DNA from 4 places in the Orenia marismortui DSM 5156 genome. Region 2 is predicted to be linked to each of the others. Evidence: riboswitches for the same ligand, from Rfam matches in the RefSeq annotation. Region 2 holds a riboswitch; each other region holds the start of a gene.
What was found. Region 2 has a riboswitch for S-adenosylmethionine ahead of thiS (sulfur carrier protein ThiS). Riboswitches for the same ligand answer to the same signal wherever they lie in the genome.
Positions count from the first base shown of each region.

Region 1: another riboswitch for S-adenosylmethionine. It lies ahead of metK (methionine adenosyltransferase); the one in region 2 lies ahead of thiS (sulfur carrier protein ThiS).
Region 3: another riboswitch for S-adenosylmethionine. It lies ahead of OREMA_RS19185 (hypothetical protein); the one in region 2 lies ahead of thiS (sulfur carrier protein ThiS).
Region 4: another riboswitch for S-adenosylmethionine. It lies ahead of metA (homoserine O-acetyltransferase MetA); the one in region 2 lies ahead of thiS (sulfur carrier protein ThiS).

Region 1 covers NZ_KB900617.1:33,299-41,323, reverse strand. Annotated here, with positions in the region: gene OREMA_RS0100195 (polysaccharide deacetylase family protein) at 1-567, opposite strand, end outside; gene sfsA (DNA/RNA nuclease SfsA) at 708-1,403, shown strand; SAM riboswitch class I at 1,508-1,611, shown strand; gene metK (methionine adenosyltransferase) at 1,783-2,964, shown strand; gene OREMA_RS0100175 (iron-containing alcohol dehydrogenase family protein) at 3,426-4,589, shown strand; gene OREMA_RS0100170 (class I SAM-dependent methyltransferase) at 4,647-5,222, shown strand; gene OREMA_RS0100165 (hypothetical protein) at 5,367-5,651, shown strand; gene OREMA_RS16850 (sensor domain-containing protein) at 5,688-7,661, opposite strand; gene OREMA_RS0100155 (AbrB/MazE/SpoVT family DNA-binding domain-containing protein) at 7,926-8,025, opposite strand, start outside.
Region 2 covers NZ_KB900620.1:272,494-280,518, forward strand. Annotated here, with positions in the region: gene cysC (adenylyl-sulfate kinase) at 1-546, opposite strand, end outside; gene OREMA_RS0110705 (O-acetylhomoserine aminocarboxypropyltransferase/cysteine synthase family protein) at 709-1,920, opposite strand; gene OREMA_RS0110710 (sulfurtransferase TusA family protein) at 2,163-4,493, opposite strand; gene OREMA_RS0110715 (M67 family metallopeptidase) at 4,513-4,923, opposite strand; gene OREMA_RS0110720 (HesA/MoeB/ThiF family protein) at 4,923-5,729, opposite strand; gene thiS (sulfur carrier protein ThiS) at 5,722-5,934, opposite strand; SAM riboswitch class I at 6,099-6,203, opposite strand; gene cysK (cysteine synthase A) at 6,264-7,187, opposite strand; gene OREMA_RS0110735 (TIGR00341 family protein) at 7,271-8,025, opposite strand, start outside.
Region 3 covers NZ_KB900618.1:219,211-227,235, reverse strand. Annotated here, with positions in the region: gene OREMA_RS0107130 (homocysteine S-methyltransferase family protein) at 1-1,427, opposite strand, end outside; gene OREMA_RS19185 (hypothetical protein) at 1,474-1,818, opposite strand; SAM riboswitch class I at 2,259-2,365, opposite strand; gene OREMA_RS0107115 (cytidine deaminase) at 2,603-3,004, shown strand; gene OREMA_RS0107110 (cation diffusion facilitator family transporter) at 3,423-4,313, shown strand; gene OREMA_RS0107105 (aspartyl-phosphate phosphatase Spo0E family protein) at 4,541-4,723, shown strand; gene OREMA_RS0107100 (DUF1540 domain-containing protein) at 4,821-5,096, shown strand; gene OREMA_RS0107095 (M15 family metallopeptidase) at 5,146-5,814, opposite strand; gene OREMA_RS0107090 (Gfo/Idh/MocA family protein) at 6,129-7,046, shown strand; gene OREMA_RS0107085 (DUF1858 domain-containing protein) at 7,229-7,426, shown strand; gene OREMA_RS0107080 (Crp/Fnr family transcriptional regulator) at 7,529-8,025, shown strand, end outside.
Region 4 covers NZ_KB900617.1:428,250-436,274, reverse strand. Annotated here, with positions in the region: gene OREMA_RS0101915 (alkaline phosphatase) at 1-909, shown strand, start outside; gene OREMA_RS0101910 (YibE/F family protein) at 987-2,114, shown strand; SAM riboswitch class I at 2,181-2,286, shown strand; gene metA (homoserine O-acetyltransferase MetA) at 2,357-3,274, shown strand; gene OREMA_RS17005 (metallophosphoesterase family protein) at 3,505-5,067, shown strand; gene OREMA_RS17000 (DUF5698 domain-containing protein) at 5,283-5,810, shown strand; gene pepF (oligoendopeptidase F) at 5,919-7,727, shown strand; gene pepF (oligoendopeptidase F) at 7,928-8,025, shown strand, end outside.

The DNA.
Region 1 (8,025 bases), on a different contig from region 2:
AACTCTTTTTCCTACTAAGAAGAAGGTAGCTTTAACATTATTTTCTTTTAAAACATCAAGAACTTGTGGAGTAAATACTGGATCTGGCCCATCATCAAATGTTAAAGCAACTTGCATGGTCTTAGGACCACGACGATATACTTTATTTACTTCTGATTCCTTTTGGGGTTTAGCTTTAACTACATTATCTTTATCTTCTTTCCAATTGAAATTACTATAACTTGTACTATATTTTGTTGAGTTTGATTTAGTTGAATTACTTAGATTACTAGATGTTCTTTTATAATCTTTTTCTGAAGTTGCTTTAACAACTGAAGAATTTGAGCTAGTTTTTTTCTCCGTTGCAGGTAACTTTATTCTCTGCCCAGAATAAATTAAATTAAGATTAGTAATATCATTAATTTTTGCTAAAGTAGAGACACTTAGATTAAATTTCTTAGAAATTTTAAATAATGAATCCCCAGCTTTAACTGTATAGCTTTCATAAGCATAACTTGTTGTGACCATCGCAAATACTAGTATTAGAGTCAATAATAGAGCAATTATATAATGCATATTTCTTAACAATTTGAAAAAACCTCCTTTTATATTGGTGGGCTGAAATTAGAATAACATATGTTAGATCAAATCTCAATCTGTAAATAATGGGAAGTTAAATACATTTTCTGGTTTTTGAAAAAGGTATCTTTAAGAAAGGAGTAATAGATATGGCATTAGTTGAGTTAGATGAATTACAGGAAGGGAAATTAATTAGTAGAGAAAATAGATTTGTTGCTAAAGTTGAGTTAGATGGAAAAGAGGTTGTAGCTTATGTTCCAAATCCAGGTAGGATGGAGGAATTAATGCTTCCAAAAACTAAGGTATATTTAGCTCATTATCCTAACACAAATCGCAAAACAGAGTATAGTTTATTGCTAGTTAAATACAATAATACTCTAGTTTCAATAGATAGTCATTTAACTAATAAAATTGTAGAAAAGTCATTATTAGAAGAGGATTTAGAAGAATTTACGGGATACAGTGAGATTAAAGGGGAATATAGTTATGGAAAGAGCAGATTAGATTTCTTTTTGAAAAATGGCGAAGAAAAATGTTTAGTTGAGGTAAAATCGGCAACTTTAGTAGAGAATGGAGTTGCTAAATTTCCAGATGCTCCAACCAAAAGAGGTAGAAGGCACTTAGACGAGTTAATAAAAGCTAAAAAAGAAGGCTATCGGGTTGGGGTGATATTTATCATTCAAAGAGATGATGCTTATAAGTTTATTCCCCATCAGAGAATTGATCTTAAATTTGCAGAAAAATTGAAGGAAGCTATTGAAAAAGGTGTAGAGGTTTATGCCTACAATTGTAATATAAGCAAGAAAGCAGTTGAGCTTAATCATAGAGTTGATGTTGAAATATAAGGTGTTGGTCAGTTTTAATTTTCTAAAATAATTAATTGATACTTATTGACAGCTTTAATTGAAAGTGTTAAACTAACTATGGTAATAAATTTAAAATACAAATAACAACATCAAGAGTAGTGGAGGGACAGGCCCTATGAAGCTCGGCAACCACCTAAGATGGGGAAAGGTGCTAATTCCTGCAAGGGGTTTCCTTGGGAGATGTATATTATACCGATCTCTCCTTTAGGGAGAGATTTTTTATTTGAAATTTGCACCCTTAAAGTTTCTTCAATTAAATCTATTAAATTTTAGATAAATCACTAGATTATGTTTGATAGTAATTAAAAAGAATAGTATAAACCTTATATTAGCAGTTATTAAGAGAGGAGAAAAAGTTATGAATAAAAGATATTTTTTTACATCAGAATCAGTTACTGAAGGGCATCCAGACAAAATAGCTGATCAAATCTCAGATTCAGTATTAGATGCAATTTTGGCTAAAGATCCCCAAGCAAGAGTTGCTTGTGAAACTACAGTTACTACCGGGATGATTCTTGTTTCAGGTGAGATTACTACAGCTTGTTATGTTGACATTCCTAAAATCGCTAGAAATACAGTTAAAGAGATAGGTTATGTTCGGGCAAAGTATGGTTTTGACTCTGAAACTTGTGCTATATTAACTTCTATTGATGAACAATCAGCAGATATTGCTCAAGGGGTAGATGAAGCTTTGGAGGCAAAGGAAGGTATAGAAACAGAAGAGATTGGAGCAGGAGACCAGGGTATAATGTTTGGTTATGCTACTAATGAGACAGAAGAATTAATGCCATTACCAATTACTTTAGCCCATAAACTAGCTCATCGCTTAACAACTGTAAGAAAAGAAGAAATCTTAGACTATTTACGACCAGATGGGAAGACACAGGTAACTGTAGAGTATGAAGGGGATAAAGCAGTTAGAATTGATACAATTATCATTTCTACTCAACATCATCCTGAAATAAGCTTAGAACAGATTAGAGAAGATTTAATTGAACAGGTTGTAAAACCAGTAATAGATCCAAAATTATTGGATGAGAATACTACATATTTTATTAACCCTACAGGTCGCTTTGTAATCGGTGGGCCACAAGGTGATGTAGGTTTAACAGGGCGTAAGATAATTGTTGATACTTATGGTGGAATGGCTCGTCATGGTGGTGGAGCTTTTTCTGGCAAGGATGCTACCAAGGTAGATCGTTCTGCAGCTTATGCAGCTCGTTATGTTGCTAAGAATATTGTAGCTGCTGGTTTAGCTGACAAATGTGAGGTTCAATTATCTTATGCAATAGGTGTAGCACGTCCTGTATCTATTATGGTAGATACCTTTGCTACTGCTAAGATAGATGAAACAAAGATTGAAGAGTTGGTCGATAAACATTTTGATTTACGTCCAGGAAAAATTATTGATAATTTAGAATTGCGTAAACCAATCTATCGTCAAGTGGCTGCTTATGGACATTTTGGCAGAGATGATTTAGATCTTCCTTGGGAAAGAACAGATAAGGTTGATCTATTAAAAGAAGAAGCAGGTTTATAATAATTAAATAAAGGTTTAATGTAATAATAACACTCTTTAGAACTGTATGTAGGTCTAAGAACCTATGTATATTTAAAGGGTGTTTTATTTTTTATAGTTGTCTAAGTTAAAAGTGGGATTTAATGGGGATATTGGGACACTTTTAGGTGATAGGTCATAGGTTATAGGAGTTAGTAAGGTCTTCCTATCCCCCATTTCCTAACGCCTAACTCCGAAACTGTCGCAATATCTTTCTATAACAATATATTTAGATTTTATTTTAGTCTTAGAGAGTTATATCCCAGCTCTACTAAGGTATAGTATTGATTGATAAGTTATCAGTCAAGAAGGTTCTGCTTGTTAGATACGAGTAGCCTTCTACTTTTTAGTATATTAGTTGCTTATTTTCAAAATAAAGATTTAAAACTTTAAACATACTAGGACTAGTATATTCTAAATCTATAATTATGGAGGTAATAGCTATGTTTGATTTTGAATATTTTAGTCCTACTAAAATTATTTTTGGTGCAGGAAAGTTAGCTGAAATAGGTCAATTAATTAATGATTATGGTAATAGAGCTTTAATTGTTACTGATAAAACAATGTTTAAAGTAGGCATTTTAACTGTTTTAGAAGAGTATTTAGCTGAAGCAGGGATAGACTATAAGATCTTTAGTGGAGTAGAGCCTGATCCATCATCTGAAATTATAGATAAGGGCGCTAAATTTGCACAGGACAATAATTGTGAATTTATAATTGCTTTAGGGGGAGGGAGTAGTATTGATTCTGCTAAAGGAATTTCTGTAGCTAGTACTCATCCTGCTAAAATAATAGATTATTTGGTTGATGGCAAGATTGGGGTTTCTGGAATTAAAAAAGATATTTTACCAATTGTAGCTATACCTACAACAGCAGGTACAGGAAGTGAGGTTACTCCAGCAGCAGTAATAACTGACAAAGGTAATTACACCAAGAGAATATTATTTTCCCATTATATCTTTCCAGAAGTCGCTATAGTAGATCCTGAACTTACTTTTACTTTACCTAAAAGTATTACAGTAAATACAGCTGTAGATGCACTATGCCAAGCTATAGAAGCTTATGTATCCCCAAAGTCTAGTTTGATATCAGATTTATTATCTATTAGATCACTTAAATTAATTAAAGAAGGAATTTATGATATTTATGAAGATGAAGGAAATCTAAAGGCTAGGACGAATTTATCTTTAGGAGCTACTTTAAGTGGAATAGTTATTTCTCAAGCAGGGGTAGGAGCTGCTCATGCTATCTCGATGGTCTTAGGTGCTAACTATGGAATCCCACATGGATTAGGAATTTCTATGGTTTTGCCCTATGTAGTAGAGTATAATTCAATGATAGTAGAGGATAGATATATTGATATAGCAGAAGCATGGGGAATAAAGATAAAAGAGCTAGCTGAGGAAGAGATTATTAATGCTTTAGTTGAAGAGTTAAAAGCTATTAACAAAAAATTTAATATCAAGTCCAAATTAAGAGATTTTAATGTTGAAAAAGATGAGTTATTAGAGCTTGCTAGATTAGCTTGTAGTCATGGTGATATGGAAAATAATCCTCAAGAACCAGAAGTAGAAGAGATTAAAGCAATTTTAGCTAAAGTTTTTTGATTTTAGTCAAACATTTTAAATTAAATATATATTTTTATCTAAGAGAGGAGAGGAATTATGGCTCATAAATTTAATCCTAAAAATAAAGAGAAATTAGATAACCCAGAGCGAAGGAGAACTTTACCACCTAAAGATACTTTATATAACTTAATGTTAGAAGAGGGAGATTATGTAGCAGATATAGGTTGTGGAATAGGCTATTTTACTTTAGCAGCAGCAGAGATAGTTGGTGCTAAGGGAAGAGTATTTGCTCTAGATACTTCAGTAGAGATGTTAGATTATTTAAAAGAAATTATAGAAGATGAAGGTATAGAGAATATAGAGGTTATAAAATCAGAAGAACATAATGCTAATATTTCTGATGAATCTATTGACTTTATGCTAATCTCAAATGTAATGCATGAGGTAGAGGATATAGGTGAGTTTCTAGAAAATTACTTAAATAAAATGAAAGTAAATTCCAAGTTAGCTATTATTGACTGGAAGAAGGTAAAGACTAAAGGAGGCCCACCATATGATGAAAGGATATCAATAGAAGATTTAATAAATATTTTAGAAGATTATAATATAGAATTGCTTAAAAAGGTAGACTTAAGCAATGAACAATATGCTTTAGTAGGGAAGAAAGTATAGTATAAAGCTTAATAGTATTTATATTACAAATATCTCCACTTATATTATTTTACAGGAGTGAAATACTGTAGATAAGAAATATTAGAATTTTAAACTATAAAGGGGGATATAAAAATAACTTTTTTCAATAATTGGGATTTTAATATGTCTTTCTTTCCTAATTTTTATCATGGAGATACAGATATAAGAGATGATCTTAAATTAGAACATGATAGATATCATGTTTATCTCAATGGCAAGTTTGTAGGTGATAAAGTACTTTTAGGGGAAAGTGATAGTATTTTTGATCTTAATAATTATTTAAAGAGGCAGGGATTTAATGATTTTATTTCAGACTTAGAAGGAGATCATTTTCTAATCGAATCTAAAAATTCTGATAGCTATACTCTGATGAAAAGAGATTTAGAAGGACACTTGAGTATTAGGTAGATAATTAAAAGGCCAAGTTTAAACTTGGCCTTTTAATTATGCATGCATTTTAAATTCTATATTATTTTTGAGTAAATTTTCAAACTCTTTTGCAGGTATTGGTTTGCTAAAGAGATATCCTTGAGCTTCATCACATTTATATTCATTTAAACACTTTATTTCATCCCAACTTTCTACACCTTCAGCAACTGTTTTCATGGTTAGTTTATTAGCCATAGCTATAATTGCTGATACAATAGCACTTCTTTTGCTATGATTAGGAAAATTAGTGATAAAAGAGCGATCTATTTTAATTATATCTACAGCAAATTTAACAAGATAGCTTAAAGATGAATAGCCTGTCCCGAAATCATCTAATAAGATTTTAACCTTCATATTTTTAAATTCATTTAGTACAGAGATGGTTGATTCTACATTCTGTATAGCTATACTTTCTGTAATTTCCAGCCCTAATAATTCAGGATTTAATCCAGTCTCATCTAAAATATTATCAACTGTTTCTTTTAAATTAGATTTATGAAATTGCTGGGCAGATAGATTAACAGAAATCTCTATGGGATGATATCCCATATTAATCCAATCTTGAAGTTGCTGACAAGCTTCTTTTAATACAAATGAACCTAAGGGAATTATTAATCCTGTTTCTTCAGCTAAAGGTATAAATTTAGCTGGAGAGATTATACCTTCTTCAGGATGTTCCCATCTTACTAAAGCTTCTGCCTTTTTTATTTTTCCAGTTTTTATATCTATTATTGGTTGATAATATACTGTAAGTTCTTGATTTTCTATAGCTCTTCTTAAGTTGTTTTCCATAAATATTTTTTCGTTAACTTGTAAGTTCATATTATGGTTATAGAGTTGAAAGGATGTTCCTGCATCTTCTTTTGCTTTGTACATAGCTGTGTCTGCATTTTTTAAAAGTGTTTCTTCATCAAGCCCATCCTCAGGATAGATTGAAATGCCTATGCTAGCAGTTAATACAAAATCATGATCATTTATAACAAAAGGATCATCAAATATTTTTATCAAATGATTTATTATTCTTGGAATTTGTAATTTTGCTTTTGTTATTCCTGGTAAGATACCTATAAATTCATCACCACCCATTCTAGCTATGGTGTATCTATTAGGAAGAGTGCTTATAAGTCTATTACTTAATTCTAGAAGTATTAGATCACCAGTTTGATGTCCATACATATCATTAATTAACTTAAATCTATCAAGATCTAAAAAAAAGACTGCAAATCCTTTATGATTATTTTTAGCTATCTCAGCTTCATGAAGAAGTTGCTTATTGAAGAACTCACGATTAGGTAGACCAGTTAAGTTATCATGGAAAGCTTGATATTTTAAAGCTTCTTCAGCTCTTTTATTTTTAGTGATATCTACTCCAATTATTAATGTGTTATTTAGACCCTTATTTTGATTTTTAATTGGTGATACATTCCAAGAAATTAGTTTTTGTTGTTCATTCTTACAAATGATTAGAACTTCATTATCTTTAATTTGTTCATGATTATAATTTTCATGAAAAGTTTGAAGTGCTTTACTTCTATAATCCTTATGTATAAGTGTTTTATAAATATTTTTATTTATAATTTCTTCCGATTGGTAGCCAGTTATTTTTTCAGCATGTTGGTTAAAACTTAGAATTTTTCCATTAGAATCTAAAGTTATAATTATAGTATTAGCAGTATTTATTATATTTTCTGTAAAATTCTTTTCTATAGTTAATTTATCTTTTATTTTATTTACTTTAGTATTATTAATGAGGAGAAGTATGAGAAAGATGAATAAAAATATAATTCCTATAATTCCTTCTTTATAACTATTTAAGTAGTAGGGTAATATATTTTCTTGATTGTAAGGTTGATTTATTACTGAGCTCATATAAATAGAGGGAAAGTAGATATTTTTAAAAAATAATTTATTCTTTTTACTAAATTTCTTATATTTAAATATTGATAATAAGCTTAGAATAATCCGATGATAGCTAAAATTAAATTTCATTTAATTCTCCCCTTCCAAGACATACTAATAGTTAGATTAATCAGTGAATAGATATATAGTGGATCTTTAATTATTTGCTTTCTTTAGTAGTTTGAAAATTAAAAATATATATACTTAATTCTATAATTACTCGATTTTACCTTTAAAAAAGTCTATTTTTTACAATATGCTAGATTAGATAGAGATTATAATTTTAGTAGATGATACAGAATTTTGAGTTAAAATATAAAAAAACGGGAGGTGATCTCCCGTTTTAAAACAAAATTAAGCAATATTATTTTGCATCTCAGTGATGCATTCATTACAAACAATTTTATTTTTAAAGTCTATGGTATCACTAGCATTTCCACAGAAAGTACAAGCA
Region 2 (8,025 bases):
TGATAATTTAGTAGTATCTATAATCAACTCTGAATTTTCTGGAACTTCATAAGGAGCAGATATTCCAGTGAAATTCTTAATTTCCCCACTTTTAGCCTTCTCATATAATCCTTTAGGATCACGTTCAGCACAAGTATCTACATCTGCCTTAACATAAACTTCAATAAAGTTATCTTCTCCTGCTCTTTGTCGAGCAAAATTTCTTATCTCTTGATAAGGAGAGATAAAAGAAGCCAATGTAATCAATCCTGCATCCTTAAATAATGCTGCCACTTCAGCAATTCGACGAATATTCTCATTTCTATCCTCAGCAGTAAATCCCAAATCGGAATTTAAGCCATGGCGTACATTATCGCCATCTAGACGGTAGACAGCCTTACCTAATTTAATTAACTCTTTCTCAACCTCTACAGCAACAGTAGATTTGCCAGCTCCTGAAAGTCCAGTAAACCAAACAACCAATCCCTCTTGATCTAAATTATCACATCTATCTTCATAACTTACCTTTCCTTCATGCCAAACTATATTTTTGTTCGATTCCTCCATACTCAAACTCCTCCCGTTTATTAATTTACAATTGACAATGTACAATGCATAATTAAAAAGCAATTATTAAAAGATTTAGTACTAGATTTCTTTTAATCACTCATTAAATATTTGTATTTCAACGATTTTACTTGACAATTGTAAATTATACATTGTACATTATTATTTAAGTGCTTGTGCAAAATCTGCTTTAAGATCTTCTATATCCTCAATTCCAACGCTTACTCTAATTAAATCATCATAAGCACCTAATGCCTCTCTCTCTTTTACTGTATTTTTAGCATAGATTGTAGAGGCGGGATGGATAACCAGTGACTTAACATCACCAATATTAGCTAAATTATAGAAATATTTTAATTTATTTATGACTTTAAAAGCCTTATCTTTACTAGCCACTCTTAAGGTCAACATTCCACCAAAGTCATTTTTTAATAGATTTTTAGCCCGCTCATTATATTTATTACTCTCTAAACCTGGATAATTAACCTCTTTTACCTTAGGATGTTCTAACAAAAAATTTGCCAACTCCAAAGCATTATTAGAATGCTTTTCCATCCTTAAAGCCAAAGTAGGAATCCCTAACTCATTTAACAAAGAAGTTAGCGGAGATGAAGAAGGTCCGAAATCTTTAAATGTCTCTCCTCTTGCTTTAACAGTAAAAGCTAACTTTCCAAATCTTTTATATTCAGAGAAGTTAGCAAAAATAGTCCAGTCAAAATTTCCACCATCTATAATTACCCCTCCGATAGAATTAGCAGTACCATTGATATACTTGGAAGTAGAATGAATTACAATATTTGCACCCAATTCTAATGGCTTAATTAAAGCTGGAGTTGTCATTGTACTATCAACAATTAGTGGGATATTATTCTTCTCACATACTTCAGCTATACCTTTAATATCTGGGATATCTAATTTAGGGTTACCTAATGTCTCTAGAAAGACAAACTTAGTTTTATTAGTTATTAACTTAGCAATATCATCTCGTTCAACCCCTTGACTAAATCGAGGAGTAATACCATACTTTTGATAATTTTTAAATAGATTATAAGTTCCTCCAAATAAAGAACTAGTTGCTACAAACTCATCACCTGCCTCTAATAATGTTAATGTAGCTGTAGAAATAGCTGCCATCCCTGAAGCAGCAAGTATAGACTGTTTTCCTCCTTCCAAACTAGCTAATTTATCTTCTAGAGCTTTAATTGTTGGATTACTAACCCTGGAATAGGCATATCCTAAAGCACGATTCTTAAATACTTTCTCCAGTTCTTCTGCATCTTCATAAGCAAAGGAGTTACTTAAATAAACTGGCGTATTAGTAGCTCCATATTGATCTTTTATTTTTAAATTTACTAACTTCGTTTCAAAGTTCATACTCTTCTCCTCCTACTTCTCAAATTAGTTGCTTGATAGCATATAATTTACAGTTATTAATATATGTTCTAATAGAAAAATTGTTACTCTAAATAGATGATGTGATGTTTTAATAACTAGTGGCAAGTTACTAGCTCCAACAAATTTGAAATGGTCACCTGCTACTTGCCACTGCTTACTACAGTTATATAGCTATATCAAAATTTAACTATCACCTGCCAACTTAACATAACAAATTATTACTATACCTTCTTTACCTTTAAACTATAAGATCCATCTTCTCGCTTCTCTTTAGATAAAACCTCATGCCCTTCAGAGATTAAACTCTGGGGAACATTAGCTATTGGCTCCCCTTCGTCTAAATAAATATCTAATATATCTCCTGAATTTAGAGGTGCTAGGGCCACTTTAGCTTTTACAAAATTCATTGGACATTTTACCCCTCTTAAATCTGCCACCTCGCTATCTAAGATATTCTTATCTTCGTTATTATTATCACTAGAAACTTCTTCTAGCTCAAACTCTAACTTAGCATTTAAGGAATTAAATAAATACTCTACTCTTTCAATTAAATTATTTATTTTATTTTGATAAGAGAATAGATTATCAATATCTCCCAATTTATAATCTAATGCAGCATTTAAAGTTTCATTATAATGATTATCTACTAAATTCTTATCAATAAACTCGGTTTTAAATTCTGCTAAAATAACTCTATCCTTATCTGTATCTATACCTCTTACAGCCAATAATGCTCTAGATGAATTAATGATAGCTTTATAAAGTTCATCATCATCTTCTTCTTTAATCGCTTTCTTATAATTAGATTTAGCAGTATCGATATCCAATTTAATAATATCCATTACACCTGCTCCACATTCTCCAGGCCCTCTACCTGCTAAGGAAAAGTCTTCTGTTTTACCCCAATCCTTATAAATATCTGAATCTTCTTCATAAGTAGGAATTGCAATAAATTCCTCAGCTAATTCAACTATCTTAGTCTTTCCACCCTTTTCTAGGTAAGTATTAAAATTAACTCGGTTATAATCTCCATCTTCAGCCAATAATCTAGCCAATTCTGCTAGAAAATCTGGTATACGCTTAGCAGGAATATCTACAGCTGCGTCTCCATACTTACTATTACCTTCTTCTACGTTTCCTCCTAAGAATAATGCATAGTAGGGAAGCAATCTATCATTATGCCGCTTAGCCTTACCTTCAAAACCAAGATTAGCAATGATATGCTGTCCACAAACATTTGGGCAACCACTAATATAGATTTGAGGTAATACTGATTGTAACTTGTCATCTAAAGTCATTAATCTTTCTCTGATAGCCTCTGATAAATTAGGCGAAATACATAATCCTAATTTACAAGTCGATGCACCTTTACAAGAAACAGGCATTGTTCCCATATTAGCCACTACTAGATTAGGATTGATTTGATTAATTTTCTCGATTAGCCCTTGTAAATCTTCTCCTTTAATACCTCTAATCAATAATCCTTGTTTGATAGTAGTTCTAATAGATAACTCACTATTATCTAATAAACCTAATAATGAATTCAACTCATCATAACTAATATCTCCATTCTCCATTCTCAGCTCTAAAGAATAGTAGCCTTCTACCTTCTCTGTATAAAGATAATCTACATTCAAATCATTTTTTTCTCCCTTACCTGTTCTTAATTCTTCATAACTATTTAACTCTTCAACCTCTAAATCTTCGGCTAATACTTCAGCTAAGTACTCTTTGTATTTATTGACAAACTCTTTATCACCAAGCCTCTTTCTTACAAAGCGTAATCTAGCCCTATGCTTATTACTACGATCACCATATTCATCAAAGAACCTCTTAATAGCCTCTGCTATATGGAAGATCTTATCCTCTTCTACGAAGTCTTCTAAGACTATCCCCAATTCTGAGGAGCCTCCCATTCCCCCTCCACCATATACTTTAAAGCCTCGTTGACCATCTTTCTTAGTAGCTATAAAACCTAGGTCATTTAATGTAGCTAAAGAATCATCTTTAGGGTCAGAGGAGAAGGCTATCTTATACTTTCTTGGTAAATTAAAAGAAGAACGTGTCTTAATTAAATATTCTGTTAACGCTAAGTTATGAGGTGTTGTATCAAAAGCTTCCTCAGGGTTAACACCTGCTCTAGCAGAGTTCAAGATATTTCTAACGGTATTACCTCCACCACCTCGTGGGCTTAAGCCTGCCTCTAATAGCTTGAATAGTACTTCTGGGGTATCCTCAATCTTAAGCTGATGAAGCTGTATATCCTGTCTAGTGGTAATATGAAGATAAGCATTCCCATACTCTTTACTCAATTGATTTAATACCTTTAACTGCTCCTTAGTCACTACTCCACCAGGAATTCTAACTCTTACCATATACCTCTCTTTACCTGATTTATAACCTCTTTGGCTATAAATTCCCATTGGAACTCTACGCCCTTTAAACCTAGCTTCATCTAAATCACCATCTACAAATCGTTCAACTAAATTCGGATAATTATTCGTATCTTCTTTCACCGTAGCTGAAATATTAAAAATAGGTCGATTACTCATACTTGTCACCTTCCTTTCATTAAATTAATTCAATCTCTATTTGAGTAACTTTCTTCTGTTCTTTAATACTAAAAGCCTTTAATACTGGCTCTTCATCCTTTAATGATAAGATAAAATAAATTGCTTCTTCATCATAAGCCAATCTCTTATCCTCTTCCGATGGACGAGAAGGGGTAAAAGGATGGGAATGATAATTTCCAATTAAATCATAGCCCTTATTTCTAACTTCTTTGACTACTGCAAACTGCTCTTTTGGATCCATTGTAAAGTGTTCTGCTGAAGAATCTAGATTGGTCATAGTATATACTTTCTTAACCTCAATCTCTTCATCAGCTATCACTCCAGCCACTAAACCACAACCCTCATTTGGGAATTCATCCCGAACATGCTCCAATAATTGCTGATATAACTTTTCTGGCAATTTAATTATCATAATTCACAAACCCCTTGCTCATAATCGATTAATTCTGTTATTTCTGGGTCATCACTACAAATCCCACAGTTTTCTCTCTTATTTAAGTTAATCTTTCTAAACTTCATCTTCAATGCATCATAGGTCAGTAACTTGCCAGTTAATAATTCACCTTTTTTTAGAATATACTTAATAGCCTCTGTTGCTTGGATAGTTCCAATCACTCCACCCATAACTCCTATAACTCCTGCTTCCTTACAAGAAGGGACTGAACCAGGCTTAGGTGGTTGAGGAAAGATACATCTATAACATGGTGTCTCGCCTCCTGGAACTACAGTTGTGGTCTGACCTCCAAACTTAATAATTCCTGCATGTGAGAAAGGCTTATCTTCCATTACACAAGCATCATTGATTAAAAATTTAGCCGGGAAGTTGTCTGTCCCATCTATTACAAAATCATATTCTCTAATAACCTCTTTGATATTTTGGGAGGTTAGATAGTAATCATAGGTTTTAACCTCTACATCAGGATTCATCGCATTGATCTTCTCTTTAGCCGATTCTACCTTTAACTTACCTACATCAGGTGTATGATGTAAAACTTGACGCTGTAGATTTGATAACTCTACTCTATCTGCATCTACCAAGCCAATCTTACCAATACCAGCCGCTGCCAAAAACTGTGCTGCTGGCGTTCCAAGCCCTCCAGTTCCTATAATCAAGACTGAAGCATTTAATAACTTATCTTGCCCTTCTACACCAACATCCTGTAAAATAATATGCCTTGAATATCTCTGTAACTGTTCTTCACTAAAATCATACATTTGCTCCACCACCCATGAAGTATAGAAACTCTACCTTATCGCCAGACTTTAGAGCTTTATCAGAGAAATTATCTCGCTCTAAAATTTCGCCATTCAACTCTACTGATACCATATCTGGCATATCTACATCTTCTTTTAGCAATAATTCACTTACTGTTAATCCTTTTTTTAACTCTACTTCTTTACCATTAACTTTGATCTTCATTTGTTATCACTCCATTCCCTGGTATTCCACTTTGTTTTTATGTATTTATATTATTACAAAGACTATCATATTATTCTGAGTATGTCAATACAAATACTTGGTTTTAATCTAAAAAAATCCTCTTCTTGAAAGAAGAGGATTTTCATTATATACAACGGCATATAATCTCATCTTTCAATACATAAGTATTGCTGGAATTAGCACCTTTCCCAAATAGGGATGGTTGCTGGGCTTCATTGGGCCAGTCCCTCCACCTCTCTTGATAAGAGTTTGTATTTAATTGTTAGCTTTTAGTTTTTAGCTAATAGCTACTAGCTGATAGCCAACAGCTATTCTGCTTTAAACAATGTAGTACTTAAATATCTCTCTCCAGTATCTGGAGCTATAACTACAACCCGTTTTCCAGCACCTAATTCTTGAGCAACTTTGATAGCTGCTGCTATAGCTGCTCCACAAGAAATACCAACAAGAATTCCTTCTTCTACAGCTAATTTACGTGCCATCTCCATAGCTTCTTCATTGTCAATCTGTTTAACCTCATCTAAGATATCTGTATTTAGAACATCAGGAATAAAACCTGCTCCAATTCCTTGAATCATATGTGGTCCAGGATTACCTCCACTAAGTACAGGAGATCCAGTTGGTTCTACTGCTACAATCTTAATATCTGAAATTTCTTCTTTTAAGACTTCTCCAGTTCCAGTAACAGTTCCACCAGTTCCAACACCTGCTACAAAAGCATCCAAGTTACCATCAGTAGCTTCTATAATCTCTTTAGCAGTTGTGTTTCTATGTACCTCTGGGTTAGCTGCATTCATAAACTGCTGTGGCATAAAATAATCATCATTAGCATCTGTTAATTCCTTAGCCTTATCTATAGCACCAGGCATCCCTTTTTCTCCAGGAGTTAATAAAATTTCTGCTCCAAATGCTTTCAATATCTTTCTTCTTTCAATACTCATTGTATCAGGCATTGTTAAAATTACTTTATAGCCTTTAGCAGCACCAACCATTGCTAAGCCAATTCCAGTATTCCCACTAGTAGGTTCAATAATTGTACCACCTGGCTTCAACAAACCTTCTTTTTCAGCACTTTCAATCATATTAAGAGCAATTCTATCTTTAACACTACCACCTGGATTGAAAGATTCCAATTTAGCATAAACATCTGCAGCACCTTCAGGCACTAATCTATTTAATTTAACAAGCGGTGTTTGACCAATCAATTCAGTAATATTATTTACAACTTTCATATTTCCGCCTCCTTAAAATTAATCCCTAGTAAACAACCCTGTTTATCAGGTTATTAATATCATAACAAAATATTACTTTATTGTCAAGAAGATTGTAAGGGGGTCTCTAACCTTTGTGTAGGAATAATTTCGAAGATAACCTTGTAATCTTCTCCTAACTTTTCTTTAATCTTATTAGCTAGTAACTGAAAATAATGTTTATCAGTATCAACAGGAGTATAAATAATTAAATCTACTTCCTTATCTTTTACATCAATAGAAAAAAGTCTACTTTCTAGTTCATCACCAAAATGTTCACGATATATCTTACGAACAACATCTTCTGGCTCTTCTTTAATCATCTGATTATAAGTTATCACTGATAGAGGCAAAGTCAATATAATAACAGAAAGAGTCAAAATGATTAAACTCTTCTTAATCAGTTTATTAGCTGTAGATTCATACCACCATTGTGGTTTTAAACCTTTAACATAAAAGACTATAATAATAGCTAATAATAATGCAAATAAGTTTCCAAATAACAACAATAAAGCTCCAATAATCATGTCAGCATTAGCCAGAGATATTCCAACCCCAATAGTAGCCATAACAGGAATTAAGGCAGCAGCTATTACTACCCCAACTAATTGTTGGGATTTTACATGGGTAATTAATGCATAAGCTCCCGCTCCCCCAGCTGCTAACGCTACTAATAAATCTGGTAGAGTAGGTAACATTCTAACTTGTAAAGCATGGGTCATTGAAACATTAGGAATTATAAGTGCAAATATGCCTCCAATACTAATAGCAATCCCCATAATCGCTAATTCTACTATAATTCCTTTTACCAATAACTTTA
Region 3 (8,025 bases), on a different contig from region 2:
AATATATTCTCTCTTCTTATACCTAATTCTTCAGCTCGTTTAACTATTTTACGTGCCACCTTTAGTCTACCTTCAGCAGTTTTAGGGATTCCATTCTCATCTAGAGTTAATCCTAAAACAGCAGCTCCATATTTCTTAGCTAGAGGTAAGACAGTATTTAGACTATCTTCTTCACCATTAACTGAGTTAATTAAAGGTTTACCAACTACATTTTGTAGGGCAGTTTCTAAAACTTCTTGATTGGTAGTATCGATACAAATTGGCAAATTAACGAGATTTTGAACAGTAGTAACTGCTTTTTTCATAGTAGTTACTTGATCAATTTTAGGAACTCCGACATTGACATCAAGAATATCTGCTCCTGCATCAGCTTGTTTTTGGGCTTCTTGAGAAATAATTTTCATCTTAGATTCTTTTAATTCAGCAGATAACTCTTTACGTCCAGTTGGATTAATTCTTTCCCCAATAATTCTAGTAGGAAGGTGATCAGCAATAGCTACAGTTTTAGTCCTGCTAGCTAATTTAGTTGTTGCTATTCTAGTTCGTTTAACTGCTTTGAAATTCTTTGCTTTATCGGCTATTAACTTTATATATTCAGGTGTAGACCCACAGCAACCACCAATTATATTGATTCCTGCCTTAATAAATTTCTCAAGATAACTGGCCATTTCTTCAGCTTTCATAGGGAAGAGGGTGTTATTATCTTTATCTAAGATAGGTAAGCCTGCATTTGGTTCAACAGAAAGATATGTATCAGTATTTTGACCCATGATTTCAATAATCTTCAGTAAGCCCTCAGGCCCCATACTACAATTAGCCCCAATAACATCAACCCCAAGTCCTTCTAAGACTGTAATAGCAGTAATTGGATCTGTACCAGTCATTGTCTTTAAGCTATCTTCATAGGTCAAATGGCAGAGAATAGGTAAGTCAGTATTTTCCTTAACAGCTATAACAGCAGCTCTTGCTTCTTGTAAGTCTGTCATAGTTTCAATACTGATCAGATCTACACCAGCTTCTTCTAAAATTTTTGCTTGTTCAGCAAAGGCTTCATAAGCAACTTTAAAAGGAAGATCACCTATTGGTGCTATTAATTTGCCTGTAGGTCCCATGGAAGCTGCAATAATTGTGTCTTCTTCAGCTGCATCTTTAGCTAACTTTACAGCTTGACGGTTAATCTCTTCAACCTGATTACCTAAGCCATATTCCTCTAGTTTGATTCTACTTGCTCCAAAAGTATTGGTTTGAATAATATCACTACCAGCTTCAACATAACTACGATGTATCTCAGTTAAAATTGTGGGATTAGTTAAATTTAATTTTTCTGGACATTCACCAACTTCTAATCCTTTCTTATGTAATTGGGTTCCCATTGCACCATCTAAAACTAAAATTTCATCTTTTAATCTATCTAATAATCTACTCATCTACTATCTACTCCTTTCGATTTGGATGTTAGCTATTAACCAACATCTAATGGCTAGTGGCTAATTTATCATAAACACAAGTATCAAATTTACAGGAGGCACAGTGAAAATCACATTTTGCTTTATAAGAATTCTCATTAGTACCTAATCCAATGATGGCTGTAATAGATTTTTCTGGCTGTAAAATACAAGTTTTAGTAGCACTAATTCCTAATTTTTCACCATCAAGCACAGCTAATAGTTGAGGTTGAATATCTATTGCTAAATCACCATATCCTGGGCTATAACGCATTGTTTGGTGGGGGAGGTTTAATTCTTTGGACTTTTGAACAATTATCTGATTGATTTCATTAGCAACCTCTTCAGCAGCAATAGAAGCTATAGCATCCAAAATAGTTGCTGCTGCAAATTCTCCTTTTTCAAATAACTCTTTAACTTTATTTTCTAGGGAATTACCAATAGTTACACATAATAAAGCAACCTTTTCTTGTTTATCTAGTAAAGAAGTTATATCTTTACTTTGGAAGATTAATTTATCACCTAAATCAACTCTATTATCTTTTTTATTTAGTTTAAAATTGTTGATGATTTTATAAGCTCCCTGACAGTTTATTAAAGAGTAGGAGAGGTCAATTAAAGAGGAGATTAAAGTTTCAATTTTAGAATTTGAAATAGTACTTTCTCCATATCCTAATTGCCTTTTTACTTCTGATTTTGGTATTTTTATTGAAATATCTCTAATAATAATTTTGGCTTCCTCCTTTTATAAAGATTATAAAAATAAAAGAATCTCTTCGTAAGAGAAGAGATTCTAATTTATATTAAACCCTTCTCTTATCTTTCAGAAGATAAACTTCTGCAGGAATTGGCACCTTTCCCCAAATAGGGGTGGTTGCCGGGCTTCATCGGGCCTATCCCTCCACCACTCTCGATAAGAGTTATTTTATTATTTAATTTTATTTTAAATAAGTATAACATTAAATTTATATTTTGTCAAAAGATAAATTATTTTTAGGAATGACTGTGAAATAAGTGTATCTTTATATATATATGTATTATAAAAAATTTGAATTAGTCCTTTTAGATAATAGTATATTTTGATATACTAAAATAAAGTAATAGATTATAATTTTTTAAAAATAGTTGTTAGACGTCTAACTTGAAGGAGGGTTAAAATGAAAGAAGAATTAATTCAAAAGTTAGTTAAAGAAGCTAAAAAAGCAAGGGAAAATGCATATGTACCTTATTCAGAATTTAGGGTAGGAGCAGCAGTACTAACAAAGGATGGTAAAGTTCACACAGGATGTAATGTAGAAAATTCTTCTTATGGATTAAGTAATTGTGCTGAAAGAACGGCGATCTTTAAAGCTATATCTGAGGGAGAGATTGATTTTGAAGCTATTGCCATAGTAGCTGATACTGATAGAGCATGCCCACCTTGTGGAGCTTGTCGGCAAGTAATTGTTGAATTTGGTAAAGATATTGATGTGATCATGTCTAATTTAACAGGAGATATTATTATAAAAAAAGCTGATGATTTATTATGGGGATCTTTTTCCAATCAGGATTTAGGATAAATATAAAGAAAGTAATAAAGCCCAGTAGTTAATTTAAATTAACTACTGGGCTTTATTTTATTATTAAATCTTTAAATAGGACGAGTTATAATAGATATTTCAAAATTAAACTGTGATATTTGAAAATGATTATTATAATTATAATAAATTAGAAGAATTTTTTAATTTGATTAACATTTTTAACTAGAAGTGAATATAAATAAAGTGAAATTAGCTTAATGCAAGATTAGTTATTTATAAATGATTGTTGTGATATTAGTATAAAGAGACATTTTTAGGCTATAGGAGTTAGGTTATAGGGATTAGTAAGGTCTTCCTATCTCCTAACGCCTAACTACGAAACTGTCACTTTATCTATCAAATATTACATTTTTAGATTAGAACTTATGATTAATTTTTATTAAGAGAGGGGAAAGTTATGAACCCAGAAGAGAGGTATCAGAGCTGTAAAAAGGTTACTTTAGTTACTTTGATTGTTAACTTGCTATTATCGGTTGCAAAAGTAGCAATAGGAATTTTATTTTTTAGTCAAGCAATTATAGCCGATGGAATTCATTCTATTTCTGATGTGATATCAACTTTAGCAGTTTGGGTAGCAATTAGAATTTCTCGACAGCCAGCAGATAATGAACATCCCTATGGTCATGGAACAGTTGAGACTATTGCTGCTAAGTTTATAGGTATTATCTTGTTTTTAACCGGTCTAATTATTATTAAAGAGAGTATAATGACAATTCTTAAAGGAAATATAAGAGAGCCAGGTATATTAAATTTTTGGATAGCCTTTATTTCTATTTTGGCTAAAGAATGGATGTATAGATATACTTATCAGCAGGGGAAAAGCTTGAATAATAAAGCATTAATGGCTGATGCTTATCATCATCGTTCTGATGCTTTATCTTCAATTGCAGCATTAATTGGAGTAGTAGGGGCCAAAAGTGGTTATTTGATTGCTGATCCTATAGCTGGGTTGATAGTAGCCTTATTTATTATTCATATGGGTTACGAAATATTTATGGAGGCTATTGATGATTTAATGAATAAAGTAGATGATGAGTTATATCAACAGATTAGAGAAGTAGTTTCTACTCAAGCAGAGGTAATTGCTATCAGAGATTTGAGAGTTAGAAATCATGGACCAGATCTTTTTGTGGATTTGAGAATTGTTATTAACGATGAACTTTCAGTTGTAGAAGGTCATAGTATATCACGTGAAGTAGAAAGTAGGATAAAAAGAGAATTAGATATTGTTGAAGAGATATTAATTCATATTGATCCACTGAGTGTTCATAAGAAACTTAGCTTATAAAATATTTATTATTATATTTGATTTGCTAAAAAGAACTAAAATAAAATATAATATGAGTAGTTGCGACATTTTTTAACTTAGATTAAAGGTATATTAAAGCAAAAGAAGAAATAAATATAATAAAGGTATTTTTTTACTACATTTATTTATATAGTCAAATTTTAAATTAAAAAATATATAGAATTTTATAAGTTGGGAAGACTAATTAGCTATTGGGGGCAGAAAAAATGATAGACATCAGCAAGGAAATTAATGCTAAAATAGAAAAATTACGACAAGAGATGGTAGCAGCCAGATTAAAATATAACAGCAGTGATCATCCTAAGGTAATAAAGTTAAGTTTAGAGTTAGATAACTTAATTAATATATATACAAAGTTTTATGATTCAGGATTATATTTTTATTCTTAGTTAATTCTAAAACTTTCTTTTTAAAAAAAGAATATTTTACTAGTATCTTTTAAATACTAATAAAGTATTATATATAGACAAAAAAGGGGAGTTATTAATGGGGAAAAAAATACACGTTCACTGTACAGTAGATAATTGTCAATGGTGGGCTGAGAATAATCTATGTGTAGCAGAAAAAATATTAGTGGTAAGTGATGATTTTGCTAAAAAGCTACCAAATGAGGTTGATGTAGAACAGACCAATCAAATAGTCGATGATTTAGGACTATCACCAGTGAATGAATGTTATGAAAGCTGCTGTAAAACTTTTGTCCCACGTGATAAATATCAAAGGGGAATGGGAGCGACTGAATATAATAAAGTAGAAGTATAAGCTGACAGTTTATTGTCAGCTTTTTATCATATGATTTTAAATGAGATTATTAACTATAAAGATAGTTTTCTAATGTTGAATCTTTATTTGCTATTGCAAGAGCATGTTCTACTCCTACATATCTTAAATGCCAAGGCTCATATTGATATCCGGTAATCTCTTCTTTATCTTTAGGATATCTAATTATAAAACCATATGTTGGAGCATTCTTTTGTAGCCATCTTCCTTCTTTAGTTTCTCCAAACTCTTCAATTAATTTATAGTTTATTTTTGGACTAGAAACATCAATTGCTAATCCAGTTTGATGTTCACTATGTCCAGCATGAGCGCTATATTTATTAGCTGCTGTGACACCATCTTTTTTAGCATTATAGGCAAAGATATCTTTTTGACGCTGATAAGATCTATATGCAGAAACTCCTACAATATCAATCTTATCTTTTTTAGCTTGGGCAAATAATCTTTCTATTGCTCTTGCAGCAATCTTTTTCATCTGTTTTTTTGGTAGGTTTTCATTAAAGGAGAAAGGAATATTAGGAATAACAAGATCATCAGGGATAAATCCCTCAGTTAATCCCTGTTCTTTATTTACTAGTATTAAGGGGCTTGAAGGATCTTTTATTTCTAAGTCATTCTGCTTAGGATTTTTGGAGTTTCTTTTTTTATTCTTTGAATCAAGAAGCAGCTTATCTTTATTGGAATTTTTATCTTTTGCCAAAGTAAATTTACTAGGCTTTAAACCGCTGTAACCATCAACTAACAAAAGCAATAATATTAGAAATAATAACTTTTTCTTAATTTTCTTTCCCTCCTTTTGATTTTATTGAAAGATAATTTTTATTTAATTTAAAATAACAATTCCACTAACTATTGTATGTAAAAATCAAAGTTATTTGCAAGCATTGTTTATTAGTAATATATGTATTGATTTATATATTTGCTAATTTTTTTGTTTGATTTGGATAAACTTTAGATATCAGATAAGTTATGATATAATCATTTATAGTTATTTGTTAATGGGGGGGATTAGAGTTGAAGATAGGAGTTATTGGTCTAGGGGATATAGCACAAAAGGCCTATTTACCTATTATTGGAGTTAAAAGAGGAATTGAATTAGTTTTTTGTACTAGAAATGAAGAAAAGTTAAATTATTTAGCTGATAAATATAAAGTTAGTAGCAAAGTTAGAAGTATAGATGAACTAATAGAAAGTAATATTAAAGCTGCTTTTGTACATGCAGCTACTATAGCTCACGTATCAATTGTTGAAAAATTATTGAATAATAATATAGACGTATATGTAGATAAGCCAATATCCTATTCTATAGATGAATCAAGAAGGATTGTAAACTTAGCCAAAGAAAAAGGATTAAAGTTAATGATTGGATTTAATCGAAGGTATGCACCAATGTATCAGAAATTAAAAGAAATAGATAGTCCAGCAATGATCATGTTAGAAAAGAATAGATTATCTAAACCCCAAGAAGTACGTGAGGTTATTTATGATGATTTTATACATATTGTTGATACTATGAGATTTTTAGCTGGAGATGAAGCAGAAGATATTGTACAAAATATTACAGTAGATGGGATTGTAAAGGATAATTTACTTTATCAAGTTATAGTTAAATTAAGAGGAAAAAATTTAACTGTAATAGGTATTATGAATAGAGATAGTGGGGTAAATGAAGAAAATGCTCAAGTTATAGCATCAAATAATAAGGTTGTAGTTAAAGATTTAGTAGAGATGACTACTTATAAAGATGGTGAAGAAAAAATAACTAGGGTAAATGATTGGTCTCCAATGTTAGATAACAGAGGTTTTGCCAATATAATTGATTCATTTTTGAGTCTGATTAAAGAGGATAAAGCTAATATTTCTTCTATGTCTGATGCTTTAAAAACTCATGAGTTATGTGAATTAATTATAAGTAAGCTTCTTAAGAATTAATATCTTATTAGACATTAGTTATTATTGAAAGTATATAATCTTTATTCTAATCTATACTAAAATTAAAAATACTTTATTATTATGTGATGAAAGTCATATAAGGATCAGAGAAAATCAATTATAATATAATTGTAATAAATACGATATTATAAAATTCAAAAATAATTCAGGGGGTAATTACTATGAAAATAAAAAAAGAAGATACTATTTCTGAAGTGTTACAAAAATATCCAGAGGTTGCAGAGGTATTTATGTCCTTTGGTATGCATTGTTTAGGTTGTCCTACAGCTACTGGAGAATCAATAGAACAGGCAGTTATGGTACATGGGATTGATTTAGATGAAATGCTTAAAGCTTTAAATGAGAAAGCATCAGAATAGAATACACATAGTAGAAAAAACCCCTATATAGGGGTTTTTTCTTGCAATTAAAGAAAGATATCTATTATAATTAAATTAATAGATATATTAGGAGGAGATGAAGTGGGAGAAGCTATCTTAAAAGAACATCCTTATTTTAAAGAGTTAAAAGCAGCAGATTTGGCTGAGATAGATAAGTTAGTTATCACTAAAACCCATCAAAAGGGTGAAATTATATTTTTTGAGGGTGAAGTGGGAGAAGCCTTATTTTTAGTAAAATCCGGAAAAGTTAAGTTGCTTAAAATGGTTGAAAGCGGAGAAGAACAAATTATTAATATAGTTAAAAGAGGAGACATCTTTGCTGAGGTAGTATTATTTGATAATGGTGATTACCCTGCAACAGCAATAGCAATGGAAGATACAGAAATTGGAATGATCAAAGGTAAGGATATAGAAAAGTTAATGTATCAAATTCCTGAAATTGCTCTTAAGATATTAAAAGTAATGAGTAAAAGGTTAAGAAGAGCTCAACAGAGAATAAGGAATTTGGGATTGAAGGATACTACAAGTCGAACAGCAAGTGCTTTAGTTTATTTGGCTCAAGAACATGGGATTGGTGA
Region 4 (8,025 bases), on a different contig from region 2:
GATGTAGATTTTTTAGCGGGTGGAGGATATAGATATTTTGTACCTAAAGACGGTGAATTAAAGTCTAAGAGAAAAGATGATAAAGATTTAGTAAAAGTATTTGAAGATAAAGGATATAAGAGCTTTGTAAATGATCCAGCAGGATTTAGAGATTATAAGCCAGAATCAGGGGATAAAGTATTTGCACCATTAACTTATAGCCACTTACCATATGAGTTAGATAGAGATCCTAAAAGGTTACCTAGCTTAGCTGAAATAACTCAAAAAGGGATTGAAACTCTATCTAAAAAGGATAATGGTTTCTTTATGATGGTTGAAGGGGGAAGAATAGATTATGCAGGACATGCAAATAGTCCAGCTACTGTAGCTAATGATATGTTAGCTTTTGATCAGGCTATTGCTAAGGCATATGAGTTTTACAAAAATCATCCTAAAGAGACATTGATAGTAGTAACTGGAGACCATGAAACTGGAGGTTTAGGTCTAGGATTTAAGAATGATTATTTCTTAAATGTAGATGAATTACTTCCAATTAAATCTTCATTAGATAAAATTAATTATAATGGAGATAGAAAAGCATTATTTACTGCACTTAAAGAAGATTATGGTTTAACTGACTTAAGTGATAAAGAGATAGCAAAGATTAAGCAGGCAATGAATTTAGAAGATGCTGGTAAGAAACCGGTTGACTATATGCCAGGTTTCATGAGTCCAGTTGATGCAGCAATTGCTAATGTTTTATCAGAAAGAGTCAATCTATTCTGGACTACTTATGCTCACTCTGGAACTACGGTACCATTAACAGCAGTAGGAGTTAGTGCTACTAACTTTGGTGGGTATAAAGATAATACAGAAATAGCTAAGAACTTGGCAGAGGTATTAGGAGTAAAATTAACTGAAGCTGAATGATTATAATCTAATTGAGATAGTTGGAATTCCAACTATCTCTTAATATTTAAACTTATTAAATAAATGGAGGATGTAAAATGAATACCTTCAAAATTAAAAAAACAGTAATAATTTTAGCTCTAATATTAATTATATCAATTTTTATTAATAATTTTATGGTAGATAGTAATGATAGTATTTCTGAAATTAAAGCTTTAGTTCATAAAGTAGATAATAGTGAGGTTATTCGTTCTGGACTAACTAGTATAGGATATCAAACTTTAGATGTAGAAGTTTTAGAAGGAAAGTATCAAGGTGAGGTCCTAGAAGCTACTAATCAATTTACAGGCTCGGCTGAGATAGACAATAGCTTTCAAAAAGGTGACAAGATACTGATTGCTATTAAAGAAAAGAATGGGAATATTAATGCAGTAAAGGCTATAGATTTGTATAGACAGAATTGGGAATTAATATTATTTCTTTTATTTGTCTTATTATTAATATTATATGCTGGTTTTACAGGTGTTAAGGCCTTATTTTCATTTCTAGCAAGTTTATATGTTATTTGGAGAATATTAATTCCGGGACTATTAAATGGTAAAGATCCATTATTATTATCTACTTTTGTAATTACAATTTTGTCAGCAATCATTATGTTTTCAATAGCAGGCTTTAGTAAGAAGGGAGTTGCTGCTTTAGTAGGTACATTATCAGGGTTATTTATCACTATGGGAATTACTATATTTTTTGGAGGAAAGCTAGGATTACATGGAATGACATCACCTTTTTCTCAAACTTTACTTTTTAGTGGGCATATGGACCTTAAGATTAAAGATATATTTTATGCATCTATAATTATAGGTGCTTCAGGTGCAGCTATGGATATTGCCATGGATATTGCCGCTTCTATGGAAGAGTTAAAGATAAAAAGACCAGATATGGGTATGATAGAGTTGATACAATCAGGATTTAATATAGGCCGTTCTGTAATTGGTACTATGACCACTACATTATTATTAGCTTATTCAGGTGGATATTTGACTTTGTTAATGCTGTTTATGACTAAGAATGCTAGTTTAAGTAGGATGATGAACTTTAAAATGGTATCGGCTGAGATATTAAGAACTGTGACGGGAAGTATAGGATTAGTTTTAGTGGCACCAATTACAGCAATTATTGCAGGATGGTTATATACATATGACTTTAATCTATTTTCCAAAAAATAGTATAGAATAATAGATTGACATAGTTAGAGAATTATGTTAATCTATTATTAAAAATAAAATAGATAGTTCTTATCATGAGTGGCGGAGGGACTGGCCCTATGAAGCCCGGCAACCTCCTTTTATTAGGAAGGTGCCAAATCCAGCAATACTAGATAGTATTGAAAGATAAGAAGAGCGGAAAAAATTCTCTTCTTATAAGAAGAGAATTTTTATTTTTTGATAAGAAGAGAGGAGTGAGAAGGATGCCGATTAATATACCAGATAATTTACCGGCAGCAGAAATTCTTGAAAATGAAAATATCTTTGTAATGAAGGAGAGTCGTGCTTATCATCAGGACATTCGTGCACTTAAAATATTAATATTAAATTTAATGCCACTAAAGGAAGTTACAGAGACTCAATTGCTTCGCTTATTGGGTAATACACCTTTACAAGTAGATGTAGTATTATTACATCCTGATAGTCATGAATCTAAAAATACAACAGAAGAGCATTTGAGTAATTTTTATAAGACTTTTGATGAGATAAAAGATCAAAAGTTTGATGGGATGATTATAACTGGTGCACCAGTAGAACAATTAGACTTTGAAGAGGTAGACTATTGGGAAGAGTTAACTGAGATAATGGATTGGAAGGTTCACAATGTAACATCTACTTTACATATCTGTTGGGCTTCACAGGCTGGACTTTATTATCACTATGGAATTCCTAAATACCCTCTTGAAGAAAAGTTATTTGGAGTTTTTGAACATACTATTAATAATAAGAAGATCAAACTTCTGAGAGGGTTTGACAATAATTTCTTAGTACCACAGTCTCGTCATACAGAAGTAAGAAGAGAAGATATTGAAAAGGTGTCTGAACTTCAAATTTTAGCTGAGTCTGAAGAAGCAGGGGTTTATATTGTAGCTAGTAAGAATGGAAGGGATATATTTGTTACAGGACATTCTGAGTATGATCCATATACATTACAATGGGAGTATGAACGTGATCGGAATAAAGGATTAGAGATTGCAGTTCCTAAAAATTATTATCCCGAAGATGATCCTAGCAAAGAACCCTTAGTAAATTGGAAGTCTCATGCTCATTTATTATTCTCAAATTGGCTTAATTATTATGTATATCAACAGACACCATATAACTTAAATGAGATAAAATAATTTAAAAAAGACGGAACCTTCAGGTTCCGTCTTTTTTATTGGATATATAAATCATATTCAAACTATAATATATATATTATAGTTTGAATAAAAGTCCAACAAGAAGATTGATATGTAATATTTAACAACTGATTAACTAAATTGTAATTTTTCCTTAATATATACATGTGATAATAGTAAGTAAGAAAATAATTTTTACATGAAGAGTTACTTTAAGGAGGGATTAATTTATGGTATTTAATAAGTTTAAAAGGGCCAATATTTTCTTGATAATAGTGATAGTCATAAGTTTATTCTTATTAGTAGGCTGTAGTGATGATAACAATGATCATCTAGAAAATTATAATGTTTCTGGTAGGATAACTTATGTTACTGAAACTGGAGAAAAAGTAGGTATTAAAGATGTAACATTAAAATTTGATCATACTGATGGCATAACTACAACTGATCAGGATGGGAATTGGAAGAAGAATAAGGTAAAGGATACTGATGTTATCACACCTGTTAAAGATAATTGGAGGTTTATACCAGAAACTAGAATGGTAAGTCAAGAATCTTCCTCAGTTGACTTTGTGGCTAGAAGAGAAGGAGAGTATAAGATAGCTGTATTATCAGATTTACATTACTTTGATCCTAGTTTAGGTATAGAAGGAGCTGCTTTTGAAGAATATTTAGCTCAGGATAGAAAATTAATTGCTGAGAGTCAAGCAATCTTAGAATCTATATTAGAATCTTTAAAGAAAGATATTCCAGATGTAGTATTAATTCCAGGTGATTTGACCAAAGATGGAGAGAAAATAAATCATGAACAAGTAGCAAATTATTTTACAGAACTTGAGAAGCAAGGGGTTCAAGTTTATGTTATTCCAGGAAATCATGATATTAACAACCCTCATGCTGTTAGATATGAAGGAGATCAAGCGGTTCAAATTGATACAGTGACAGCAGATGAATTTGCAAGTATCTACCAAAAGAATGGTTATTCTGAAGATGAATACCTAGCAAGGGATGAAAATTCTTTAAGCTATCTTGTAGAGCCTATTCAAGGGGCTTGGTTGATTGCTATGGATACTTGTCGCTATGATGAAAACGGAGAAGACCCAGTTACAGCTGGTAAATTTAAAGCTTCTACTCTAGAATGGCTAAAAGAGAAGATTCAAGAAGGAAAAAGTAAAGGAAAGACTGTAATTGGGATGATGCATCATGGAATAATAGAGCATTTTTCTGGGCAAACTGTTTTGTTTGAAGAGTATGTGGTCCAAGACTGGGATAATATATCCCAAGAATTAGCTGATTTGGGAATGGAAGTTATATTTACAGGCCATTATCATGCTAATGATATTGCTACAAAAACTACAGATAGAGGAAATAAATTATATGATATAGAGACAGGTTCTTTAGTTACTTATCCATCTCCCTATAGAATATTGACATTTAGCAATAATAAATTAAAGGTAGAGACTAATAAGATAATAGAAATAAATGATGATACTGAAGGCTTAGAATTTCAAGAATATGCAAAAGAATACATAGAAGAAGGTTTAGTAGGTCTAACTCAAGCTATGTTAAATGCAGATGGAGTTCCACAAGAGAAGATAGAGTTCTTAACCCCAGCAATTGTTTCTTCTCTAATAGCACATTATGAAGGAGATGAGGATTTTAATAATCTCGATACTAGAAATCAAGGAATAATTAAAAGTTTAAAGGATTCTGGAGATTCAACAGGAATTGTCCTATGGTCGATTTGGAATGATGATTCAGTTGATAATAATATTGAAATTGATTTAAAGTGACAAAATTATAAAAGGATATAGAAAGTTTAGAGTTTTTAATTATAATTAAAATTATATAAAATAGTTTTAAAAAAGGTGAAACAAAAATTTGTTTCACCTTTTTTAGTTATTAATATCTGAAGACTATAAGTAATATATTTAAAATATTAGTTGCTTTTAATTTATAGCTTATTTTTTAAATTAAAAATGAAAAATAAGAATAAAGGGGAGGTTTTATGGTAAAAGTTATATTATGGGCAATTTTAATTTTCATAGCCAGAGCAATTGATGTTGCTTTAGGTACTTTAAGAGTTAGAATGGTTGTTAATAGGAAAAAATATTTAGCAGCTATCATAGGTTTTTTTGAAGTCTTAATATATATATTGATAGTTAGTAAAGTACTTCAAGATACTAGTAATATTTTGAATGTAATTAGTTATTGTGCAGGTTTTTCTTGTGGGACTATTTTGGGTTTAGATTTGGAAAAAAGGCTTAGCAAAGGTATACTTAAGGCTACTATTATGGTAAAAGATGATTCTAATTCTTTATTAAAATTGATTGAGGAAGAAGAATTTAGAGCAACAATCACAAAAGGTGAAGGGACTGATACTAGAATAGATATAATTAATGTAATTTTAGAGTTAGAAAGGAAAGGAGAACTAGAGGATTTAGTTAAAGATAAAGATTATAATTCTTTAATATCCTTTGAAACTATAGATGGAGTAAAAAATGGATGCTTTTATAGCCTTAAGAATAAAATTTAAATATTTTGTTCTTAAATTACTACAGGTAAAATTACTTTAAAAGAGAAGTATAGTAGTGACGAGTAACGAGTAACAAGTAACGAGTGACAAGTAAAGAGGGGGATATAGATGAAGGAAGGAAAAAATCAAGCTTTAAAAAGTAGAGATGAAATAGCAGAAGAGTTCAAGTGGGATTTAAGTAACATTTATGAAAGTGATGAAAAATGGACACAAGAATTTAAAGAAGCAGAAAATAGATTGCCAGAAATGCAAGATTATAAAGGTAAATTAGGTAATAGTGCTGATCAATTATTAAGTGGATTAAATCTTAGTATGGAATTAAGTAGATTACTAGAGAGACTTTATAATTATGCTGCTAGAAAGAGTGATGAAGATACTGCTAATAATACCTATCAAGCAATGCGAGCTAGGATTCAAGGATTATTTAGTAAATTTTCTAGTAGTATTTCTTTTATGGTACCAGAAATTATTCAAATATCAACTGACAAATTAAATAGTTTTATAGAAGAGAAGGAAGAACTGAAATTATATCAACATTATTTAGATGATATCATGAGACAGAAAGAACACTATTTAAGTCCAGAAGAAGAAAAAATCATTGCTTTAGCAAGTGAAATTACTCAAGGGCCAGAGAATATCTTTGGTATGATTAATAATGCAGATATGTCCTTTCCAACTATAAAAGGTGAAGATGGTGAGGAGATTGAAGTAAGTCATGGACGATATATTGAGTTATTAAAAAATGATAATCGACATATTAGAAGAGATGCTTTCAAAGCTTACTATAGTTCCTATCAGGAGCTAAAGAATACAATTGCTACAACATTAAGTTCAAATATAAAATCTGATATTTTCTATACTAGGGTTCGAAATTATAATAATTCATTAGAAGCTTCTTTGGCAGGAAATAATATACCAGTTGAGGTTTATAATAACTTAATAGATACAGTGTCCAATAATTTAGATACAATGTATAGTTATGTTGATTTAAGAAAGAGTGTTTTGGAAGTTAGCGATTTACATATGTATGATTTATACACACCTATAGTTAAAGATATAGAGATGAAAATAAGCTATGAGGAAGCTCAAGATATTATATTACAGGCATTAAAACCATTAGGTGAAGAGTATCTAAAAGTAATAAAAGAATCCTTTGAAAGTAGTTGGATTGATGTTTATGAAAATAAAGGTAAAAGAAGTGGAGCTTATTCATCTTCTTGTTATGATGCTCACCCTTATATTTTGCTTAATTATAACAATGATATAGATAATTTATTTACTTTAGCCCATGAACTGGGTCATGCAATGCATTCATATTACTCTAATCAAGAGCAGCCTTATATCTATGCTAATTATAGTATCTTTGTAGCAGAGGTAGCTTCTACAGTTAATGAAGCATTATTGATGCAGTACTTATTGAAGACAACAGATGACGAAAATAAGAAAAAATACATTCTTAATCATCATTTAGAGCAATTTAGAGGAACGGTTTATCGTCAAACAATGTTTGCTGAATTTGAAAAGTTAATTCATGAGATAGCAGAACAGGGTGAAGCCTTAACTACAGATATATTATCACAAAGGTATCATCAATTAAATGAGAAATATTATGGTAAAAATATTATAATTGATGAGGAGATTGATGTTGAATGGGCAAGAATTCCACATTTTTATTATAATTTTTATGTTTATCAATATGCTACCGGATTCTCTGCAGCGATTACTTTATCACAGAAGATACTAAAAGAAGGCCAAGAGGATATAGATAAATATCTAAACTTCTTAAAAGGAGGAAGTTCAGATTATCCAATCGAATTGTTAAAAGGAGCAGGAGTAGATATGACTAAGCCTGAAGCAATTGAGAAAGCATTAGACTTATTTAGTGATTTAGTAGATGAAATGGAAGAATTATTATAGTTATTGAATTTTAGGATAAAGTCTAAATAGGTTGTTATAGATAGATAAAGCGACAGTTTCGGAGTTAGGCGTTAGGAAATGGGAGGTAGGAAGACCTTACTATCCCCTATAACCTAACTCCTATCACCTAAAAATGTCACAATATACCCATTAAATTTCACTTTAGATTGGAAACCTATATCAAGAAGGGAGAAGTTATAATGATATTCAAAAGCAATTATTTAAAGAAGAAAAATAAACTGTTAATATTAGTGAGCTTAAGTATTTTAGTGGTATTTACTTTATCTCAATGCGGAGA